2 regions of the Maribacter sp. 6B07 genome follow, and region 2 is predicted to be linked to the other one. Evidence: riboswitches for the same ligand, from Rfam matches in the RefSeq annotation. Region 2 holds a riboswitch; the other holds the start of a gene.
What was found. Region 2 has a riboswitch for S-adenosylmethionine ahead of CSC80_RS18720 (O-acetylhomoserine aminocarboxypropyltransferase/cysteine synthase family protein). Riboswitches for the same ligand answer to the same signal wherever they lie in the genome.

Region 1 (5,681 bases), on a different contig from region 2:
TTTAGAAGGCGTTTTAGAAGGCGATTTCAAGAAAAATGGTTCACAAAGGCTAGCCTTTGGGTCCATCATAAAATCCGGACCAAATTCTCATTGGCCCTGGAGAATTTTAGCAACACATTATAATCGAAGAAACCGTATTATGCAAAATGGGGATCTTGTTATTTTTGATGTGGGGTGCGAATATGAACAATACGTAAGTGATATAGGAAGAACATTTCCGGTTTCTGGCAAATAAACAAAAGAGCAAAAAGAGATTCTGATGATGGAAACCAAAATTGCTGATGAAATTATTGAGTTTTTAAAACCAGGAATAACCTTTAAGGATGTGCAGAAATTCACCAATACCATTATTCCTGAACACTCAAAAAAATATATGCAAGTAGGTTTATTTTTTGGTCACCATTTAGGCCTATCAACAGGCGATCCAAACTTATCTAATGCTCCTTTAAAACCAGGCATGGTATTTACTGTAGAGCCGTGGTATTATAACCATGATAACAATATTTCAGTATTTACAGAAGATATGATATTAATCACGGAAGATGGTTGTGAAGTGTTAAGTTCGGACTTACCTAGAACACCTGAAGATTTAGAGAATTTGATGAAAAGTTAATCACTACATTTTATTATACCTTATTTAAATGCTATTGAGAATGTTTTTTAATATTCCTGTAGGCTGTTTACTTTTTAGATTTTAATCCTACAAACATAACAGTAGACACCAATAATAACAAAAGGTACCAAGTATTACTTACAAGGTCCAAATAAGTTATGCTACCCTTTGCAAAGCTCAAAATCATAAGGACTTGGGCTCCATAAGGCAATAACCCTTGAGTTATACAAGCAAAGACATCTAAGATAGATGCAGTCTGTTTGTTCTCTAAAGCATACTCATCATTAATAGATTTAGCAATGGGTCCAGATATAATTATGGAGACCGTATTGTTCGCAATAGCCATATTAATAGTTGATACCAATGTTGCAATGCCAAACTGTGCAGACTTCTTACTTTTTACAAAAGTTTTAATTTTTAGTAGTATAAACGCTATACCGCCATTGTACGTCACCAAAGCGGCCAAACCACCCGTTAATAATGATAAAAGAAATATCTCCGTCATATTGGTAAAGCCTGTATATGATATTCTTGTAAATTCCAACACCGTGAAATCACCATAAAAGACACCTAAGATTCCAGCCGAAATTGCGCCCAATACAAGCGTCACAAAAACGTTCACACCTATGACTGAAAGTATAATTACAATTAAATAAGGCAAAATTTTAAGAATGGAATAATGATACTCTTCCATTTCCATTCCTACGGTATTCATGGTTAGACCTTCATACATTAAAATAGCCATACTAATAATGGCAGCAGGTACGGCTATTTTGATATTCGCCTTGAATTTATCACTCATTTTTACATTCAGTGATTGTGTAGCGGCAATGGTGGTATCTGAAATTACCGAAAGATTATCACCGAACATGGAACCTCCCAACAAGGCACCGCATAAAATACCTAGCGAAAAATTACCGGTATCCGCAAAACCAATTACAATTGGAGCCAGCGCAACTATAGCGCCTACAGAGGTACCCGTAGAAATAGACAAAAATGCGGCAATTACAAACACACCTACATATATATAGTGTCCGCTGATAACATCCAGACCTAAATGAACAATAGCATCTACACTGCCCATAGCTTTGGTTGTCGCTGCAAATGCTCCTGCCAATAGGTATATAAGACACATGGTCAAAATTTTATCATTACCGCACCCTTCTAAAAGAATGGCAATTTTCTCCTTCATAGATTGCTTAAACATGAGAAATGCTACCAGTATACCAGCAATTACGGCAATAGGAGCGGGTAGGGCATAAAAATCATTTTGAAAAATGCCTACGCCTAGAAATATTGCAATGAATATTAAAAATGGAATAAGTGCCTTTGCATTGGCTGTTACAGCTTTTACTTGAGTCATATATGGTTATTTGTAGAATCACGTTTAGAGCTATAGCAAATACTAGAGGAAGGATTTAACGTTTTTTCCAAGGTATTGGCTTATCGCTTTTAGCACCTTGCTCGTTATTGCAGGTTGCTATCTCTATTTGAGATTCTTGATAATTTAAGGGCGCAAAATTAATAAACCATCAGTACATAAAATCAAAAATTATACTAATTATATCTTAATTTAAACCGTTTTGAACAATTGCAGAAAATGCCATTTTAAGATGACAAAAGGCTAAAAAATTTCACTTACACAATAGGGCCTTTTACTGAATTATACGCTCCATTCGCTGAGAAGCTTCATTTTCATTTAAACTTCGAACTACATTTAAAATCTAAACGGAGACTGGTATCTATACCTACTTAGATGCTTAAACCGTATAACAACCCTAAAAATTAAAATCGATGAGAAAAATGAATCTTAACTTAGGAACAACTGCATTATTCGTATGCCTGCTTTTCTTAACCTCTTGCAGTAATGATTCCGATGATGTTTCAATCACCGAAGAAGAAACAACAGATGATACTAGCGGCACCAATGAAGCAAGTAGTACTGTGGACAGTGACTCCTATATTTTAGCCGTTGCACCGGACAATGGGGTATATTTAATTGATCATGATGGCAATACCTTATTTGATTGGGATTTCAATGGTGACCAATTGGGTAATGATGCCATGCTTCAATCTGATGGTAGTTTGGTATCTACGATAAAAGCTGATAATCCACAGATAACCTTTGGTGGTTATGGTGGCGGATTTAGAAAAATAAACGCAGACCAATCCATTGAATGGGAAGTGGACTATTCTACTAGTACCTACATCTCACATCATGATGTTAATTATTTATCTAATGGAAATATCATATTTCCCGTATGGGAAGAAGTAAGTGCTGCAGATGCTGCAGAGATGGGATTTTCGGGTAATTTTAATATTTATCCTGAAGCTATTATTGAAATGAATCCATTAACCCAAGAAATAGTTTGGGAGTGGCATGCTACAGACCATATTGTTCAAGATTACGATGAAAGCAAATTAAACTTTGGTGTCGTTGCCGATGTCCCCAACCTTATTGACATCAATTATAATAATGATCAAACTGATGGTGACATTATGCATGTAAACGGTATAACCCTAGATGAAACGAACGACCTTTTATACATGACCGTTAACTTCTATAGCGAGGTTTGGGTTATTGATCATAGCACCTCAACAGAAGAGGCTGCCACCAATACCGGCGGAAACTATAATTTAGGTGGTGACCTGGTTTACCGTTTTGGAAACCCCCTTACTTATGACAATGTTGGTGAAGTGACCATGAACAGGGTACATTATCCTAATCTTTTTGATGATAATAAGATGTTGGTATTTGTAAATAATAAGTATGACAACCAATCTGCAGTAGCAGAATACCAATTGAGTCCGCCTTATGAACTGGTAGCCGGTCAAGATAATGAGCCTGAATTAATATGGGAATTCACAGATACCGATTTATATAGTAATGGTTTAGGCAGTGGGGTTAGAATGAGTAATGGCAACACCCTTATCTGCGAAGGCACAGGTGCTATTTGGGAAGTTAATAGCGACGGAGATGTGCTGTGGAGATTTACAAATTACAATAGACCGTGGCGTGCGTATGCATTTACAAAAGACGACGATGCAATAACCGCATTAGGTCTATAATTAAAGATAGTTTTTTTGATTGATTGATTGATGACGAAGGGCTCCAATAGCAATATTGGAGCTTTTCTATTTTTTAAATTCATCTACATGATGAAATATAAGCAACTAGCATTGTTCAAATATGTAACCGGTAAAGGTTCAGGCATTCGCTTTAAATCTTATGGCATACACTTAAAATTCCTCTTAAGTCTTTGTTTTATCAATAGGTTTACCATTCCAAAATTACTAAGATCAAAAAAATGAAAATATATACTACGCTATTATTGTTATTTGGTTGGGCAATTGGCCAAGCTCAAAATACAGAGGATAACATTACTTATCAAAGCATTATAGACGCAGAACATATTATGGTCCAATTAAGTACAGTAGACCAAGCTACTATGATGTCTATGTTGCACCAGGGCTTTTACGTGTATTTTGATGTTAAAGGAAAAAAGAAGAAAAATGTTTCTATTCAATATCCAATCAATATTACTCCGCCAGAACGTCCAGAACGAAATGAAAGAGATAATAATTCTCGTAAAAAAACAGATGAACAAGAGCGGAAAGGACCGGACATGAACAAGCTATTGGAAGAAATGCCCAGAACGGCACGCTTTATTAATTTTGACCATGAAGAAGAATTTCATTTAGACTTAAACAACCTAGGTGTTACCATAAACTACAATTTTGACGAAGCTTCAAAAGAACTTCATTATCACTTAAAAATACCAAAAAATAGCATTGCTGATAATGACACCAAGCTATCCAAATTATCCATTGGTATTGTAACTCCAAAAATAAAATCCGAAACAAAAACTGTGAGCTCAAATGTTAGTTTTGGTGCTGGAGGTCAAAGTGGTGGACCTGGAGGTGGCAGAGGTGGTCAAGGTGGTGGTCCTGGCGGTGGAGGTAGAGGAGGTTCTCAAGGAACACCACCACAAGATCAGCGACCAGAAGAAGTCTCCATTAATATTTGGTTTAAGGCCGATGCCAACAATTAAGTATTACAAAATTTTTCATCTATTGATTCTATAGATACGTAGTAATAATTACACTATTGGTATATATTGTTTTCACTTACTAAGAGGTAAATATACTTTTGTAACACATAAATATTAAAACACATAACCATGAAAAAAGTAATTGCAACGTTTATCATTATTGCTTCAATAACCAGTTGTAACAGTGTAAAGAACATGAACACCTCATCTATGTCCGATGCTGCTACATTATTAAGCTCACTAAGTTCTAATTCTACGGTACAGCAGGTGGCGAGCTTATTTAGCCTATTGGATACCAACAATGATCAAGCTATTAGCTCAACTGAAGCTATTGGCGAAGTTTCTGAAAATTTTGATGTATTGGACACTGATAATAACGCTAGCCTTAATTTAACCGAATTGGAAGGTATACTTGGTTTGTTAAAATAAACCTTCCATTTAAACGTATTCCCCCCGAATACGTTTATTTTCATTTTGGGTTATTTGCTAAGAACCCCCTGTTTATCTTAAACAGGGGGTTCTTTTTTGTAGAAGATTAATAATGAAAACTTAATTCGTTGCTTTATTAAATTTGTAAGTAATACCAATATTTAATCCAAAAGAAGAGTATGGTACTTTTTGGGACAGTTCTTTAGATGTATCAGTATTGGTATTCGAGAGGTTATCTACGTAGGTAGTAGTTCTATTTACACCTTCTGGCAAATTATCAATGGTATATAGCCCACTAACCGATACAGTACCATCAGGTAGTTTTACATCTGTATTGAATTCCGATATTTCAGAATCTTTACGCTTTAAACTAATACCGTAATATTCAGCTTCTACAAACAGGCTAAAATTATCATCTAAATCATATTTATATCCAAGAGCTCCCACGAACCCTAAAGGAAAATGTCCATGAAAATCCTCTTTATAGTTCGTTTCGGAATAAGAGCCTTCCGGTACACCAAAAGCCTCGGCTTCGGCTTCAGAAAAAACAGATTTTTGGTAAATGACACCTTCCGTTTTACCTCCCA
Region 2 (5,681 bases):
CTTGTATTTTTTAATCTGTAGTTGATGTAACATCTATTTCAAAATCAATTTGTGGCTGAGCTTCGACTGCGCTCAGCCACCTCATGTAAATAATATATTCTTGAACATTCAATGACTTCGGCTAGGCTCAGCCGCCACCAATATTCTTTTTTTCTTAAACCACCGATCACTTCGGCTACGCTCAGTGATCGGTGGTTTCAGCTTTTACCTTATCTAATTTAAAGACTGGCAAATGCCTGCTCTAAATCTGCTTTTAAATCTTCTATATCTTCAAGACCTACCGACAAACGAATTAAATCTTGCCCTACACCTGCACCTTCTTGCTGCTCTGCGGTTAATTGCTGGTGGGTAGTACTTGCCGGGTGAATGATCAATGATTTGGTGTCACCAATGTTGGCCAACAAAGAAAAGATCTTAGTGGCATCGGTAACCTTTTTAGCCGCTTCAAAACCGCCCTTGATACCAAAGGTAACCAATCCGCTTTGACCTTTTGGCAAGTATTCTTGTGCCAAGTCATAGTATTTATTGCTCTTTAATCCTGGGTAATTTACCCAAGCCACTTCTTCCCTTCCTTCTAACCAAGTAGCCAATTCCAATGCATTTGCACTGTGTTGCTTTATACGTACCGGCAAAGTCTCTAAACCTTGTATAATTTGAAAGGCGTTATACGGACTCAATGCCCCACCAAAATCACGTAAACCTTCCAATATCAATTTAAAGGTAAATGCTGCCGCACCTAATGCCTCGCTATATACCAAACCGTGGTAACCTGCAGATGGTTCCGTAAATTCAGGGAATTTTCCGTTGGTCCAATCAAACGTACCGGCATCTATAATTGCGCCACCTAAGGACGTTCCTTGACCGCCAATATATTTTGTCAATGAATGAATGACCAAGTTGGCACCGTGCTCAATGGGGTTTAACAATGAAGGAGTAGCTACCGTATTATCAACTATAAAAGGTACTCCCGCTGCTTTCGATTCTTTAGAAATCGCTTTCAGATCCAACACATCCAATTTCGGATTCCCTAAAGATTCCACAAAGAAAGCCCTTGTATTATCCTGTACCGCTTTTCCAAAATTTTCAGGATCAGATGCATCTACAAAGGTGGTCGTAATTCCGAATCTTGGTAGGGTAACATTCAATAAATTAAAGGTACCACCGTATAAACTGCTTGATGCTACAATATGATCGCCCGCTTTTAACAAGGTCAATAAACCTGTAGAAATGGCAGCAGTACCAGATGCAAAGACCACAGCACCAACACCACCTTCAACAGCAGCTAACCTGTCTTGTAAAATTTGATTGGTAGGATTGTTTAAACGTGTGTAAATAAACCCTAGTTCTTTAAGTGAAAATAAATTTGCCGCATGATCGGTATCATTAAATACATACGATGATGTTTGATAAATAGGCACTGCCCTTGTACCTCCATTTGTAGTGGTGTCGTGACCTGCGTGTAATGCGTTTGTTGCTAATTTGTGATTACTCATGATTTTGTTGTTTTTAAAAATTATTTTAATAATTAAAAAGCCCAACCTAAACACATAAAAATGTGAGTAAGTAAAATCAAAAAGTTATAAGAAAGTAATATCGAGAAAATCGATTACTGTTATCCTTCCCCTAAGGGTAGAATGTAGCACCTTCTTTGTATGGAACAAAGGGTTGCTAAGGTTTCAAAGGGTCTAATCCCTCCACCTTTCTTGATAACTATTCAATACGTTTGTGAACTTTGAACTACAAATATAAAGGCAGAAAAATTTAAAAACCTAGTATTTTATGAAAAATATATAATTCTTGGTCTTGTTGTTAGTTTTCTGAAGGCTTAAAAGCAATGGAACACTTGTTCAATTACAATATTCTCGATACACTCTTAACCTAAAGAAAAATTAGTTTAAGAGCACTCGAACTGACATTTTACTATAAACGAAAAACGAACAACGAGAAACGATCAACGATCAACGAAAAACTACTCAATCATCCCTGCGCTCTTATATTTATCTATATACATCTGATCTTGCTCCGGGGAGTCTTTATATTTTTTACGAAGTGCAATTAAATCTATCTTTAATTTTTTAACGGTATCTGCGTAGGCAGGGTCGTTGTAGACGTTATTCATTTCCTTTGGGTCCTTCAATCTATCATACAGCTCCCACTCATCAACATCATAGTAGAAATGCACCATTTTAAATTCCTTATTCACAATACCATAGTGACGCTTTACCATGTGTACAGATGGATATTCGTAATATTGATAATACACGGCATCTCTAGTCCATTTTTCTTTTTCGCCTTTCAACAGGGGAATTAAACTTTCGCCTTGCATATCACTTGGCGGCGTGATGCCTACAGCTTCTAACATGGTCTGTGCAAAGTCTAAATTCTGTACCATTTCATTTTCTACAGCTCCCGGTTCAACCACATTGGGCCAACGCACTAATAACGGAGTTTTGAACGATTCGTCATAAATAAATCGTTTATCAAACCAACCGTGCTCCCCTAAATAAAATCCTTGATCAGAGGTATAGATCACTATGGTGTTTTCCGCCAATCCGCTTTCATCCAAATAATCTAACAAGCGACCTACATTATCATCTACCGAAGAAATACTACCCAAATAATCTTGCATATAGCGCTGGTACTTCCATTTCATTTTCTCGGTATCGTTCATTTTTGGCCAATTGTTATAGAAAAAATCGTTGATGGAATCTAACACCGAATCATACAATGCTTTTTGCTCTGCCGTTGCACGGTTATACGGACCGTAAAAACTATTGGGAAATTCCTCCACTACCGGTAAAACCTTACCCTCCATTTTAGCCAAGGTTTCCGGTCTGATCTTACTATCATGACTGTACATCATGTGTGTCAACAAATTCATTTCTGCCGTCTTTGCCGCCGATCCTCTGTTGCTGTAATCATCAAATAACGTTTCTGGCTCTGGAAAGGTCTTTTTCGTGAACTCCTTAAACTTATCCGGTCTTGGCCACCACGGTCTGTGCGGTGCTTTGTGCAAGTACATCATCATAAAAGGTTCGTCATTGGACGCTTCTTCTTTCAACCAATCTAGTGATACATCTGTTATGATATCGGTAACATAGCCTTGCTTGGTTATGGTATCACCATTGGTGACTATAAAATCTGGATTAATATAGTGCCCTTGACCCGGCAAGATCATAAACTCATCTACCCCTTTTGGATTATTGCCAAAGTGAAGCTTACCGAACATCGCCGTTTTATAACCGTTCTTTTTAAAAATTTGAGGAAAGGTCACCTGTGTAGTATCGAACGGAAAATAATTATCCACTTTCCCATTGATATGTGTATGCTTGCCTGTTAATATGGTTGCACGAGAAGGCGCACAAATAGAGTTGGTAACGCTGGCATTGGTAAACAGCATGCCCTCTTTTGCCAAACGATCAATATTAGGTGTTTGCAGTAATTTATTATCATATGCACTTATGGCCTGATACGCATGATCATCTGACATGATGAAAATGATATTGGGCTTTTTAGCATTGCTTTTTTGCGCCTTAGTCGTAAATGGCAGCAAGAAAAGCAGGACTGCAGCGATTAGAATTAGATTTTTCATTTTGGTTGTTGTTGTTCGTTGTTGGTTGTTAGTTGTTAGTTGCTGGTTTTGACTGTTAAGAAAAATAGGGTTAATTATGGCGACTTACCGTCATGACAATTTAGAATTAGTTTTAAATATCTCAGTTCAGGTGAGGACAAAGGATATTTGGGCAACTTATTAACTTTCTTCAAACTTAAATGCACCTGTTCAGTATCATTCATTAATTGCCAAAACAAATCCTTATTTTTACTTATTACTTCTCTGATTTTTTTATTGTATAAACCGTGCATCTTTTTATCATACTTTTCTAATAAATCTTCCAAATTTATAGAACCAAAAATACTATCCAAAAAATCCAAAGCTCTTTTCAAACCTTTCCTATTTGGGTATTTGGCAATATAATTTCTGAGATAATTCCTAAATTCATCAGTTTGAAATGACTCGTACTTTATATTTTCTAATACAGTATTTTTATCATAACTACTCAATGGAAAATATTGCCTATGCATAGTGAAATTTCTTAATTCTTTAATAAAACAATGGAATGAATCTTCTATTTGTCCTTCATTATGAATTTCATTAAAAGTTGTAGAACTAGAAAGTAAATTATGAATTTTAGCAATTAATACCCTTTGTCGATAATGTCTTTTCACTGAGTCTGATATGGAATTATCTTCATTCGAGTAATATTCATGTAATGCTTTCTTCCATTCAATATAGTTGTGTTTGTAAATAAAAAATGAATTCCGAATTGTATGAATTGTTTTGAAGCAACTATAACCATCTGATTTTCTTATCTTTTCACTTCTTTTGTACGTTGACAAAATTATTTGACCTACCTCTCGATTAAAAAAATCATCCATAATTTATAAGTACTTACTCCAAAACAGAAAACTCTATACTAGAATCCGTAAACACCGTATGTGTTTGGGTTTTAAAATCCGACTCATCAGCTTCAAATATATTATCTACATAGGTCTGCGGATTTAAATCTATTAACGGAAACCAAGTACTCTGTACTTGCACCTGTAATTTGTGCCCTTTCTTAATGGTATGGAATACATCTTGCAACTTAATGGTTACATCTGTTTTTTCATTTGGCACAAACGGTTCCGGGTTGGCAAAACTATTTCTAAAACGACCACGCAATACTTCGCTACGTACCATTAAATGATAGTTGCTCATTTTTAAGTGATCTTGCATGCCTTCATAAGCAGGTTCATCTGCTGGGTGCACGTCAATGATTTTCACGATCCAATCTGCAGCGGTACCCGTAGTAGCAACTTTTAGCTTCGCCAAAATATCACCCGCCAAGGTCAAATCTTCTTGCATAACGTCAGTTTCAAACACCAACACATCACCACGGCGAGCTGCAAAACGCTGATCATCGGTCATATATTTTCTTGGTGTAAATACTGTTTTAATATCTTCTGAATATGGAACCGGTTTTTTAATATCACTGATAAACTTTACTTCTTCCACTGCTTTTGGCTCAAAAGTCAGTTCTTGATCTGGAGATAAATACATATCCTTTTTCACGACACCTGCCGGTGGCCAGGTATCATAGGTTTTCCAATCTTTTCTACCGGTATCAAAAACATAGGCTTCTGGCAAACCGCTATTCTTATCGCCATTACCTTTTAAGAAATGATCAAAGAATTTGGTTTCTATATGTTCTTGGAAAAATTCAGAAATTCCATCGCCAAAATAATAGTTGCCCACGGTATTCTGACCTTTTCTACGTGCCCATCCGCCGTGATCCCATGGTCCAAAAACCAAGGTATTGTAATTATCGGCATTGTACTTTTCTATATTCTTATAGGTTTCTAACGGTCCGTATAAATCTTCCGCATCAAACTCGCCCGCAACTACCATGGTAGCCACTGTTGGCTTTACATCTTTTAAATGCTGGATCAAGCCCTTGCTTTGCCACATTTCATCATAATTTGGATGCTCTTTAAGTTCGTTCCAAAAATAATCATCGGTAACACCCTCCTTTGCCATACGTGGGGTATCGGCTGTTTCGTATTCAAAAAATCGATCTAAGTTCTTTAACGGTCCTTCATCTAAAAAGAATTGATATTGATCTTCAGTAGGTAAATCCGGC

Region 1: it holds a riboswitch for S-adenosylmethionine, as region 2 does, so the genes downstream of both, CSC80_RS15045 (Na+/H+ antiporter NhaC family protein) here and CSC80_RS18720 (O-acetylhomoserine aminocarboxypropyltransferase/cysteine synthase family protein) in region 2, are expected to answer to the same signal.

What each region holds. Positions count from the first base shown of each region.
Region 1 is NZ_PDUT01000004.1:219,314-224,994, forward strand. Features, by position in the region: partial or broken gene CSC80_RS19715 (Xaa-Pro peptidase family protein) at 1-613, shown strand, start outside; gene CSC80_RS15045 (Na+/H+ antiporter NhaC family protein) at 681-1,976, opposite strand; SAM-I-IV-variant riboswitch at 2,028-2,124, opposite strand; gene CSC80_RS15050 (arylsulfotransferase family protein) at 2,417-3,682, shown strand; gene CSC80_RS19520 (hypothetical protein) at 3,922-4,665, shown strand; gene CSC80_RS15065 (hypothetical protein) at 4,795-5,094, shown strand; gene CSC80_RS15070 (outer membrane beta-barrel protein) at 5,215-5,681, opposite strand, start outside.
Region 2 is NZ_PDUT01000005.1:69,570-75,250, reverse strand. Features, by position in the region: gene thrA (bifunctional aspartate kinase/homoserine dehydrogenase I) at 1-33, opposite strand, end outside; gene CSC80_RS18720 (O-acetylhomoserine aminocarboxypropyltransferase/cysteine synthase family protein) at 219-1,493, opposite strand; SAM riboswitch class I at 1,610-1,713, opposite strand; gene CSC80_RS18715 (sulfatase) at 1,970-3,592, opposite strand; gene CSC80_RS18710 (hypothetical protein) at 3,667-4,437, opposite strand; gene CSC80_RS18705 (CocE/NonD family hydrolase) at 4,451-5,681, opposite strand, start outside.